3 regions of the Paenibacillus sp. Y301 genome follow, and region 3 is predicted to be linked to each of the others. Evidence: riboswitches for the same ligand, from Rfam matches in the RefSeq annotation. Region 3 holds a riboswitch; each other region holds the start of a gene.
What was found. A riboswitch is a leader RNA that binds a small molecule or an ion and turns the genes downstream of it on or off. The one in region 3 is predicted to bind thiamine pyrophosphate.
Positions count from the first base shown of each region.

Region 1: it holds a riboswitch for thiamine pyrophosphate, as region 3 does, so the genes downstream of both, AC1D69_RS06385 (ABC transporter ATP-binding protein) here and AC1D69_RS09135 (ABC transporter substrate-binding protein) in region 3, are expected to answer to the same signal.
Region 2: it holds a riboswitch for thiamine pyrophosphate, as region 3 does, so the genes downstream of both, AC1D69_RS08285 (thiamine phosphate synthase) here and AC1D69_RS09135 (ABC transporter substrate-binding protein) in region 3, are expected to answer to the same signal.

Region 1 covers NZ_JCAIUL010000003.1:5,563-9,778, reverse strand. Annotated here, with positions in the region: gene AC1D69_RS06390 (helix-turn-helix domain-containing protein) at 1-498, shown strand, start outside; TPP riboswitch at 1,762-1,866, shown strand; gene AC1D69_RS06385 (ABC transporter ATP-binding protein) at 1,924-2,736, shown strand; gene AC1D69_RS06380 (ABC transporter permease) at 2,726-3,493, shown strand; gene AC1D69_RS06375 (ABC transporter substrate-binding protein) at 3,490-3,933, shown strand; gene AC1D69_RS06370 (ABC transporter substrate-binding protein) at 3,978-4,216, shown strand, end outside.
Region 2 covers NZ_JCAIUL010000003.1:406,725-410,940, forward strand. Annotated here, with positions in the region: gene AC1D69_RS08270 (DUF2264 domain-containing protein) at 1-443, shown strand, start outside; gene AC1D69_RS08275 (immunity 53 family protein) at 614-901, shown strand; gene murI (glutamate racemase) at 995-1,774, shown strand; TPP riboswitch at 1,860-1,963, shown strand; gene AC1D69_RS08285 (thiamine phosphate synthase) at 2,119-2,742, shown strand; partial or broken gene AC1D69_RS08290 (FAD-dependent oxidoreductase) at 2,831-3,536, shown strand; gene thiS (sulfur carrier protein ThiS) at 3,533-3,736, shown strand; partial or broken gene AC1D69_RS08300 (thiazole synthase) at 3,750-4,216, shown strand, end outside.
Region 3 covers NZ_JCAIUL010000004.1:138,128-142,343, reverse strand. Annotated here, with positions in the region: gene AC1D69_RS09145 (EAL domain-containing protein) at 1-945, opposite strand, end outside; gene AC1D69_RS09140 (pyridoxamine 5'-phosphate oxidase family protein) at 1,094-1,510, opposite strand; TPP riboswitch at 1,687-1,798, shown strand; gene AC1D69_RS09135 (ABC transporter substrate-binding protein) at 1,906-2,955, shown strand; gene AC1D69_RS09130 (thiamine-binding protein) at 3,009-3,302, shown strand; gene AC1D69_RS09125 (ABC transporter permease) at 3,299-4,060, shown strand; gene AC1D69_RS09120 (ABC transporter ATP-binding protein) at 4,094-4,216, shown strand, end outside.

The DNA.
Region 1 (4,216 bases), on a different contig from region 3:
TGGTCTATTCAGCAAATATGTGAACGTACTGGATTATCACAAGGATTTATGAGTCAAGTAGAGAACAATAAGACATCCCCATCCATAGCTACTTTAGATAGCATTGCCCAAGCATTACACGTACCACTCGCATTTCTTCTATTAAAGAACGAAGAACGAATGCAAATCATACGCAAAGACGAACGACGAAAGACTATTCACGGTAAGAAGAACTTTGAAGTTGAACATCTAACGAATCGTGGTAATGTACGAATGATGCTAGTTGAGATGCCCCCAGGCGCCTCAACAGAGGATACTCATGCGCATGCAGGTGAAGAGATGCATTTCATCATACAAGGCACCTTATACGTCGAACAAGGGGAAGATTCTGCTACTCTAAGTGCGGGCGACTCTTTTAGTTGGAAAGCCTGCATACCTCATTACGTTAAGAATGTAGGGAATGAAGTAGCCATCGTATTAATCTCCATTAATAACGATTCAGACGGTGAAGTGTATTAGAATTATTATGATCTCTTCATGTATACATTCCATAAGCTGTAGAAGCTTAAGTGGCGGTAATTTTGGGCCGTGGAATAGGGACGTATTCTGTAATACATCGATTGAAGTAATGCGTTCGTTGTTGCGTGGATCGAAGTATTACAATCTTTGTTACGTCAATTGACGTAATGCGTTCCCCGATACGTGGATCGAAGTAATACGTTCCTTGTTCGTCAATCGAGGTAATGCAATCCTTGTTACATGGATCGGTGGTATCTCAATCTAGGTAATGCAGTCGTGTTACGCTAACCAAGGTAATGCAGTCCGCGTTATGTTAACCGAGGTAATGCAGTCCGCGTTACGCCAATCGGTGGGTCTCAATCGATATAATACAGTCCTTCTAACCCCACATGGTGGCTGATCATTTCATTTAACAGGAAATTTGTAGCTAAGTGTTCTGCTAAGAGTGTACAAGTCATAAATAACAGGAGAATTCCTGTTATTTCATGTTCCTTTTAACAAATATCGCCTACTTGATGAATTGCAAATTCAAGTTACACTCATATTCGTATTGAATATTCAATATTGTTATTGTTATTTGGCATTTCTTTTCCAAGTATTTAGAGACTGAACAAAATCAGAAGTTGTAAGTCTCCTAACCACAAATATTACTTTTCGCTCGCATAACACCTATAGTCTTCGTTATTAGTTAGTATTAGCTATTAGCCTTGATACTTGCGTCGCCATAGGCCTTGAACGTTACATCAATATTGTTAAGTTCCTCAATGTGTAGCGAGTATCCACTAACTGTTTTCTATTTAAATTACCTCCACTACTTTCTATTTACCTTATATCAACTATTTCACTTTCCCCTACTCAATTCTATTTACTTTATACCCACTCCTTTTCATTACTTTCACCGACTCTTTTCCACTTTCCTTATATCTACTCTTCTATTACCTTATCAACTATTTCCCATTTACCTTATCCAATATACTAAACAAAATACCAGAGCTACGCGACACATCTCGTTCGATGTTAACCAGATGCATGTGTAGCTATATATATATATTTATCTATATATCCGATCGTTTCCTTTCTTCAATCCTTCACTCATCAAATTTGCATGACAAAAAAACAGCCCTACCCCACTTTCACCCTTCAAAGTTGAGGACGCGCTGTCCGTGATCACGATACGTAATCAAGAGACCAACATTGATTCCTCTATTTACTTATATCCAAAGTATGTTATATTGGATGGGTTATTAATTGAATAAGACCTTTGTATTTCACTAGGGGAGTCTAACGACTGAGATGGAGCTAAGAATTTCCGGACCCTTGGAACCTGATCTGGATTATACCAGCGGAGGGAAGTGGAACGAAATCTTCAACTCATGCGATGATTAGCTTGATTGGACTTTTTGACCCACTCATTTCCCTCCGGAAATGGTTGGGTCTTTATTTGTTTATTTTACAGAAAGCGAGGGGATCCCACCAATTTTATCACTACATGATTTATCCTACTCTTTTGCACACCGACCTAATGAATCTCCGCTGTTTCAACAGTTGTCCCTCCAAGTTCATGCAGGTGAATTCATTTCCATTATTGGAGCAAGTGGTTGTGGCAAGAGTACCCTATTCAAGTTAATCGCTGGACTTTTAGAGCCCCTAAGTGGGGAAATTCGGATACATGGAGAACAAGTCACACATCGATTAGGAACAGTCGCATATATGCCTCAAAAGGATCTCCTTCTACCCTGGCGAACCGTTCTAGACAATTGTCTACTCCCTTGGGAGCTTAATCGAGAACAATCCCGTAGAAACAAAGAGGATACTATCACAGAGATTAAGGAAATCTTACACCGCCTCGGCTTAGGAAAATATGAACTTGCCTTTCCAGATGAATTATCCGGTGGTATGCGACAACGTGTCGCTTTTCTCAGAACACTAATTACGGGCCAAGATTTAATGCTACTAGATGAACCCTTTGGTGCACTTGACGCCATGACAAAAAGAGACATGCATCGTTGGTTACTTGAACTTTGGGATGAGCTACATAAGACGGTTCTCTTCATTACACATGATTTAGAAGAAGCTATTCTATTAAGTGACCGAATCTTCCTTATGTCCCATGACAGTGATCAAGGAATACAAGAAATCGTCGTAAATCTCCCTAGACCGAGACATTACGAAATGAACTACGACCCTCAGTTTATAGAATTGAGACAGAATTTGGAGAGACGACTACATGTTACTTAAACGCTGGGCACTTGATTATGGATGGTTTGTACTTGTCTTACTTGTACTCTTACTATCTTGGGAGTCCGTTGTCACATTAGGCTGGGTCCCTTCTTTTATTATTCCCGCGCCAAGCTCAATTGTCCGTGCATTATTCAACAATCGGCAGCTATTGCTTGGTCAACATTTGATCGCTACTTTAGAAGAGGTTTCTTTAGGTTTTATATTCTCTGTCATCGTTGGCACTATTTTGGCTACGGCTATGCATATCTTTCGTTCAATTGAGAAAGCTTTCTATCCTTTCTTGATTATTAGCCAGACTATACCTTTAATCGCACTTTCTCCTATCTTCATCATGTGGTTTGGTTACACCCTTTGGAGCAAAGTTGCCGTGATCTTCCTGACGGCCTTCTTTCCGATCGTTGTGAGTACTTATGATGGCCTTAAGAAGGGTGATCGCGATTATATAGAGCTACTGATGACGATGGGAGCTAACCGTTGGGATATTCTTCGGAAGATTGAAGTTCCGCTGGCCTTGCCTTCCTTTTTCTCAGGACTGAAGCTCTCCATCGTATATTGTGTCGTGGGAGCTACCATTGGCGAATGGTTAGGAGGTACGAAGGGGTTAGGTTACTTTAGTCGTCGAATGTCGAGCAATATGCATACAGATGCCATGTTCGCATTCATACTTATCCTCTCTTTACTTGGCATTTCCCTTTTTATGTTGATTGTAATCTTAGAGAAACAATTTCTTAAGAGGAGAGGAACTACGAAATGACATCAACTAGGAAAGCAACGATAACCATACTACTAATATGCACTCTTTTATCAATCACAGGTTGTCGTTATGGAACGAGTTCACAGCAGCAAGTCACTTCGCAACTCTCTTCATCTGCGGAAAAAGAACAACTTCAAGACCTATCGATCATGCTCGATTGGTATCCAAATGCTGTTCATTCCTTCTTGTACGCAGCACAAAAGAATGGATATTTCGCGGAACAAGGATTAAACGTTACGATTCAAATGCCAGCAGATACCAACGACTCTTTAAAATTAGTTGCCGCTGGACAAATTGATCTGTCCCTTAGCTATCAACCACAGGTACTTATGGCACGCGGTGAACATATTCCAGTGAAATCGATCTCCGCAATCGTGAGACATCCGCTCAATCATCTCATGGTGCCTGCTGATGGAACAATTATTCCCCTAAAGACCTAGTAGGTACAACCGTTGGATACTCGTCCATTCCTCTATATGAAGCGATGATTAGGAACGATGGAGGAGATCCTGAGAAGGTCAACATGGTCAATCTAGGTTATGATCTGATTCCATCAATCGCTACTTCAAAAGTTGATGCCATAATGGGTGGTTTCATCAATCACGAACAACTGATCCTAGCTAAGCAAGGGCACCCCATGCTCGCTATGAATCCTACAGATTATGGAGTACCCGATTATTATGAACTCGTACTTGTCGCAAGCGATCAAGGTATGAAAGAGAA
Region 2 (4,216 bases), on a different contig from region 3:
CATGGATCATAGCAGGCCTTCCATGGCATATACGCATCCATAGGGTAGGGACACAGAGGCAGTTAGATGTGGCTGAGGGTGGATTCGCACTGGGGTTAGAGTTCGATCAAGTGGCATCCTTAAGCGAGATCGGAGTGATAGCATCCAATTCTCATGGGAAAAGCGGCATTCGTAATGTAAAGGGGTATACGCAAGCTGATATTATTTATGCAAATGCGAATACGAACATTATGCAGACCCGAACAGGGATTCCAACGCTACAAGCAAGGTTGGAGTCAGGTGTCCATTGGTTGATATCCGCTGTACTCGGTGAGTCAGGAACATCAGGCAAGGAACGATGCACACAAATTGATCCCATGGATTCATTGAATGTGCGTATCGAAACCAAAGAGATCATGATTACGACGCAGCGTGGAATGTTAATTACAATCAAGATGGACTGAATGATTTGAATGTAGTGTACAGAAGTGGCGTAAGTGGCGGAATTGTAAATGTAAATATTTTCATTACATTAGAATTAAACAAATAGGAGGTTTTGATATATCATAAAGAATAGAAATGATTTGGATGGGCATGACGTAACATATAAAGAAGTAGAAAGAGGCTGAGACAGATGAGTTATCTGAAATGGTTAGAAAGCTGGTATGCAAGTTATTGTGATGATGAATGGGAGCAAACCCATGTATTGAAGATTGAATCCATAGATACGCCAGGATGGAGAGTGACCATTCCATTACTTGAAACGGAATTGGAAGGTAAACCTTTAAATGAAATTATCCTCGATCGAGATGACAATGACTGGGTAAGATGTTGGATTAAAGAGGGTTATTTTGAAGGTGCGGGTGGATTACGTAATCTAGAAGAGATGATACAGCTCTTTAAGGAATGGGCAGAAGGATAGGTTAGAGATTAGAGATACCTATTTTCTCAATGATTATGATGGAATAGAAGAATAGTGTTTATTTTGAAAAGCAGATGTTGAAAGGTGAAACCAATGAAAATAGCTTTTTTTGATTCAGGATTAGGCGGATTAACGGTACTAGCTGAGGCCATCAAGCAACTCCCACAGGAGGAGTATATTTATTATGCGGATACACTTCATGTTCCTTATGGAACCAAATCAACGGAAGAAGTAAAACGGTATGTAAAAACTGCAATTGAAACGCTGATGAAAGAACAACAAGTGAAGGCGATCGTCATAGCTTGTAACACGGCAACCAGTATAGCGGTTGCAGAATTAAGAAGTACTTATCGTATACCCATTGTGGGTATGGAACCTGCTGTTAAACCGGCTATAGAGATAACTAGATCAACGGGAAAAAGAGTGCTTGTCTTTGCTACTCCGTTGACTTTGAGATTATCTAAGTACACAGATTTAGTATCTAGAATAGATGATCAATGCATCGTAGATTCGTTACCATTACCCGAGTTAGTTGAATTCTGTGAGGATTTAAATTTCGATACGGATACGATAGTAGAGTACTTCAAGTGTAAACTATCAGAATTCGATCTCAGTACATATGGAACGATTGTTCTAGGGTGTACGCATTATCCCTTTTATAAAGACATATTAACACAAATGTTACCCGATCATATTCATATCGTTGATGGAAGTAAGGGTACTGTGAATCGATTAAGAAAAGTGTTAAAAGGTAATCTTCAACGGAATGCTCAAGGAGAAACGAAGACCACCTTTTTATGCTCGAGTCGTGATTCAGGATACGTGCTAAAGATGGAGAGAGCACTGGGAATCGTCTTAAATAAAGTAACGTAATAGGGTGATAACGAAATGTTATCTTTAGAAAAAAAGGTTTCTATTTTTCCAATATTTATGTTACTATGAATTTTAATTAAATACGTTAGATCACTAGGGGTGCTATTTGGCTGAGACGGAATGGAGAATTCCAAACCCTTTGAACCTGATCTGGATTATACCAGCGTAGGGAAGTGAGCTCAAAGACATGGTTATCATAAGTTTTGTATGCGTATATACGTTTACATTATTTTTACTATAGTTATAGGGCCACCTTCTATGTAGAAGGTGGCCCTTTTTGTTGATTTCTATGTTTACATGTTGTTAACGAGAAGAGTAGTCAGGGGGAAGGGAGGTTGATTGCAGTGACGGCGAGAGAGTTACATGTGATCTCTAATGGTCAATCCAATTTGGAGCACTTTGCGAAGATAGCAGCGCTTATACATCCTTATGTGACTGCCTTTCATTTGCGGGAGAAATTATGCAGTACGTCTGAAATCTGGGAAGGAGCACTAGCTATGAATGCAGGTGGAGTTCCTCTCAGTAAAGTAATAATTAACGATCGAGTGGACATTGCTTGGGCGACGGGTGCGCTGGGCGTCCAATTAGGTAGCCATAGCTTACAAGTACAGGTAGTAAGGCGAGACTTTCCGAGAATGTTAATAGGACGTTCTGTTCATGATGTCGATGAAGCAGTAGCGATGTGCAATGAAGGTGCTGATTATTTGATGTATGGGCATATTTTTCCGACAGATTCTAAGCCTAACCAGGCAGCCAGAGGAATACGAGCATTAGAGGAAGTGGTGCAAAAAGTTTCTATTCCAGTTATTGCGATTGGAGGGATTAAGCCGGATCATGTGCATCAGATCATGACATCTGGAGCTTCTGGTATTGCAGTATTATCGGGTATTACAGAAAGCCACAATCCCTTAAAGTCCGTAAAGGACTATCGTGAGGCATTAGACAGTTCAAGTATATGGTCTCTATAGGAGTGATCTCGAAGCGAAAGATGAAGTAAGTACTTACAAATGAAGGAGGACAATGATCAGATGAAGCAAATAGAACATACGAGGGGCGATGCGAATAGAAGAGGACAGTCAAGTCGATGCTCCTGAATTGTGCGCAGCATTTGCACAAGCTGCAGTAGCCCTTGGAGCACAAATAAAAGAGTTTACTGAGGTGAAATCATTCCTTCAGAATAACTGGGGTGATAACTAGTGACGGGGACCTCCACTCTGAACATATCATCATTGCTTCAGGAGTGTGGAGCGGATCTCTTCTTGCACAGGTTGGAGTAACATGTCCAATTTATCCGGTTAAGGGAGAGTGTTTCTCTGTTTTGAGTCATATCCCACTACTTCAATCCACAATAGTTAGTCACGGATGCTATTTAGTTCCGAAGAAGGGAGGACGTATCGTGGTTGGAGCAACGGCGAACGCACATAGCTATGATCGAAGGGTATCTCTAGGTGGCATCTCCAAACTGTTAGATGCAGCGAAGCGACTCTTACCAGATATTGTTGACGCAGAGTGGGAGCGTGTTTGGAGCGGTTTACGTCCACAGACACTGGATGGGTTACCTTATTTGGGTGAACATCCTCAGTGGAAAGGATTATATGTTGCAACAGGTCACTATCGTAATGGTATTCTACTTAGTCCAATGACTGGGAAGCTTGTAGCAGATTGGGTCGAAGGAAAGAAGGAAGAGGAGCTTTCTCTAGAGGCTTATCGAGTAGATCGGCATGAGAAAAGTGTGCTAGACAAGGAAGGGGCTCCAGTATGATGATCGAAGTTAATGGAGAACGAATTGATATTCCTAGTGATTGTAGGAAAATGGCAGACGTATTAGTACATTTTGGCTTGGAGAACAAGATGCTTATTATCGAGTTGAATAAGCAAATTTTAGAAAAATCAGATCATGACAAGACGTATTTATCGGATGGAGACCGAGTTGAGATCGTTCATTTTGTAGGGGGTGGCTAACATCTGGAAGATAGCTACAACAGCAGAAGAGGCGGTTCGGATTGCTAAATTAGCGAAGGCATCTGGATTATGCGATATGATTAAGGTTGAAGTGATTGGGGATTGGAAGACGCTGTTAACCGATCCAGTGGAGACGTTAAAAGCCTCAGAGATGTTATTACATGAAGGATTTATCGTTCTGCCCTACACATCAGATGATGTGTTGTTAGCCAAAAGGCTACAAGATTTAGGTGTTCATGCCATCATGCCGGGTGCGTCACCCATTGGAACAGGTCAAGGTATCATTAATCCGTTGAACCTATCTTTTATTATTGAGCAAGCAACAGTTCCTGTCATTGTGGATGCAGGGATAGGAAGTCCTGCGGATGCAGCATTTGCTATGGAGCTTGGGGCAGATGCCGTATTACTTAATACTGCTGTTTCAGGGGCACAAGATCCGGTGAAGATGGCCTTAGCCATGAAACTTGCTATTACAGCAGG
Region 3 (4,216 bases):
GAAGTCTTCATATCGTTCTATTCCCTCTGCTAATACTTGACCTTTGAACTGTAATGCAGCTTCGGTTATTCTATTGATTTCCCGCTGTTTTACTGGATCTTGATCACAGTGATCAACTAAACTACGGTCGATCTTCACATAATCAGGCTTTAATTCCGACATGAGTTCAATTGTAGAATACCCTGATCCTACATCATCTAATGCAACGGACATGCCCTTTTCTCGATACAGATCAAATATATGTAATAACTGTGGTAAATGTTCTATATTCTCCGTCTCTACAACTTCAAAAACAAAGTCCCCAGGAATTAAATTCAAACGATCAATCGCCTGAAATGTATGACTAAGACAATGTTTAGGGTTGTATATAGATGACGGCAGAAAGTTAATAAATCTCTTAAGTCCATTAGGGACCCACTGTGCACTCGTCTCAATAGCGGTAATTCGTGCTACGCGATCAAGAAAGGAATGTAACCCCGTTTGTCTTGCTACCTCAAATAACTGATAAGGCTGGAATGATTGATACCCTGGTGCCGATCGTAACAAGAACTCAAAACCTATAATCTGTTCATTTGTATCTACAATAGGTTGCATATGGCTTGCAAATTTATCATGACTAATCATATCTACAACGCTTTGATTCTCTAATCTTGCTTCCAACTGAACTAATGGAATCCAGCTATGCTTGTCTTCCGTATGTATTCCCAGTCCTGTGATGAAGATTTTTATATGCGTACGCTCTTCTTGAGGAAGCGTCTTCAAGACATGCAACAGGTCGAATATCTCTTCTTTCTGGTTGTAAGGAACAACTGTACAATCAGCGATCACTTCGGCACCTATTCCTTGTTGTAGTAGCATATGTGTCAGTGAGTTATTAAGGGGCTTGATACGTACAATTCCTTGGTCTTCTATTGGTCGTATGACAGAACATCCGCTGCAACTCATGAATTTCCTCCTTACATATATTGGCGAAAAATGTTGAGTTAATTATACCACGCTAATCTGTTATTAGATGATACATTTGTTATCACGAACTCTTGCTATCGACAAAAAATGGCCTGAGACCTTGTCTCAGACCACACGACTCTCCCCTCTATGCAAACCATTGTCTTTGTTTGTCATCCTTATCCGTGTAATAAATATGTTTAGGGAAGATATCAAGAATGACATAATTAGGATCTTCAGGACCATCAAACCACTTTTTCAAATCATCATTCCATACTTTCTCTTTTAGACTTTCGTCCGTGCAGATGGTACAAGTTCCCTCTATTTCAATAACCTCTTTACTTCCACCTATCTCATATCCAATAAGCAATGAAACGTAAGGGTTTTCCTTCAACTCTTCAACTTTATGTGTTTTTTTGTTGGTAGCTAAATGAATACTCAATCCTTCATTATATAACACCATATATCTCTGCTTTGGCTTATTGCCTTCTATTGTTGCGAGAGAACAAATCTTATTATGGTCTAGTGCTTTCGATATTTCCTGCTCAGTTAAGGTTCTTTCCATAGAAAATCATTCCCTTTCCTCATGTTGTATGAAAAAGACTCACATATGCTTATTGTACCCACCTTTTAAACATAAGAACCGCAACCATGTACACAATTCACAATATCCATTTATTCTCTAGGTTACTGGACACTTATACCGTATTGGATTATAATTCTTGTAGAAATACCCTAACTTCATATGTACAGGGGTGCTGGAATTGGCCGGCTGAGAGTGTGTCCCACAAGACACTGACCCTTATACCTGATCTGGGTAATGCCAGCGTAGGAACGTAACCCGATATGTGATCTATCATATCTATCTTGCGCCCACATGCGTCCCGATTACGGGGCGCTTTTTTGTTGAATACTAACGGGACTTGGAACATACCAAGCTCAACAGAGGAGAGAAATCAGATGAGAAAGAAACACCCCCTGACACTACTTCTAATGTGCCTACTATTGATCGTAATAGCTGGCTGCGGAGGTAACAAGAATGATCCAACAACACAAGCAAGTAATCAGTCTACAGAATCACCTAATGACGGATCATCAACAGAACCTAAGAAATTAAGAGATGTAAAGATTGTGCTGGACTGGACTCCTAACACCAATCATACCGGGCTCTACGTTGCGAAGGATCAAGGCTACTATGAAGAAGAGGGTCTGAACGTAGATATTGTCCAACCAGGATCGGGTGGTGCCGATACGATGGTTGCATCAGGCGCAGTTCCTTTTGGAATTAGCTACCAAGAGAGCGTAACGCAAGCAAGAACGCAGGATGTACCTCTCGTGTCTATTGCGGCAGTGATCCAACACAATACCTCAGGCTTCGCTGCACCTGTAGATCGGAACATTACATCACCGAAGGATTTCGAAGGTAAATCATACGGCGGATGGGGTTCTCCTGTAGAAGAAGCCATCATGAGTTCAATCATGGAGAAAGAAAATTCGGATGTTAAGAAAGTGAAGAGTATCAATATGGGTGATGCTGATTACTTTACGGCAGTTAAGCGTGACATCGATTTCGCATGGATATTCTATGCATGGACCGGTATAGAAGCTGAACTACGTAAAGAGCCGCTCGATATGTTATATGTGAAGGATTATGCTCCAGAGTTAGACTATTACACACCTGTTATTGTGACCAATGAGCAGCAGATCAAAGACGACCCTGAGCTAGTAAAAGCTTTCCTTAAAGCTACAGCCAAAGGATACCAACTTGCCATTGATAACCCTGAAGAAGCTGCTGGGATCCTTAGTAAATCAGTTCCTGAGCTGGATAAAGGTTTAGTTCTAGCAAGCCAAAAGTGGCTTAGTCCCCGCTATACCGACGACGCACCTCGTTGGGGTGAACAAAAGGAAGAAGTATGGCAAGGTTATGCCGATTGGATGTTCAGCCATAAGCTTCTTGATAAACAAATGGATATGAAGCAAGCATATACTAATGATTTTTTAGCTGAGTGATATATATCAACCGTTAATCCCATATTAAATATTGAAAGGGTGAATTATGAATTATGGCAAACACACTATTAAGTATTCAAGTTATTCCGAAGACCCCTGGAAATGAGGATTCTATTCCTTATGTAGATCGTGCTATTGAGGTTATCCAACAATCCGGTGTGAAACACGAGGTTCATTCCCTTGAGACCACCATGGAAGGTGAGCTTAGTCAGTTACTAGACATCGTAAAGAACATGCATAAGGCTCTTGTTGAAGCAGGGAGTCCAAGTGTTATTTCTCAGATCAAAATCGCCCACAATCCAAACGGGATCAGCATGGATAAGTTAACGGAGAAATATCGTCCATGAGATTGGGGTGGAACAAAATCTGGCCGCCCCTTGTGGCGGTCATCTGTTTGTTAGGGTTATGGCAACTATGTACTTCACTTTTTGAGATTGAGAAGTGGATTCTACCCTCTCCGATAGATATTACTCGTGAAGCTTCAGCTCAATCATCTGGATTATGGGAACATACTTTGGCTACAGTAGAATTAACAGGTGTCGGATTCATCATTGGAACCTCCGTAGGCCTTATGATCGCCGTTGTGTTACACCTTATTCCTTTTCTTAAATCGGCCTTGTACCCCCTACTGATTCTCAGTCAAAATATACCTACCATAGCTCTTGCACCACTCCTTATGATCTGGTTCGGTTTCGGTCTTTTGCCTAAAATCATCGTCATTACCCTTGTTTGTTTCTTTCCGGTAGCTGTTGCTATGATGGGAGGACTCAGACAGACGGACCGTATGATGCTTAACTATATGCACATGATTGGAGCAAGTAAGAGACAAATTTTTATTAAATTAGAGCTTCCTCATGCCCTACCCTCACTCTTCTCAGGAATTAAGATTGCAGCTACCTATAGCGTGATGGGTGCCGTCATTGCTGAATGGATCGGTTCGGATAAAGGTATTGGTTATTATATGATGCTTCAAAAAGCTAGTTATCGTACGGACCGTATGTTTATTGCGATTTCCATCATTGTTATTCTTAGTCTTATCATGTTTGCCATCATTGCTCTGATTGAGAAATGGCTTGTTCGGTGGAATCGACAGCAACAAAGATAATCCTATGACATCATAAAGGGCGTGTTACTATTGTTGAAATCCCTTATACAGCAAGAAGAACGTAACTCTCAACATGAAGTTACCTCGACATATCCTGTATTAAAGGTTACCGATATTCATAAGAGTTTTAAAAGGGGACGCCAAAGTCTACCTGTA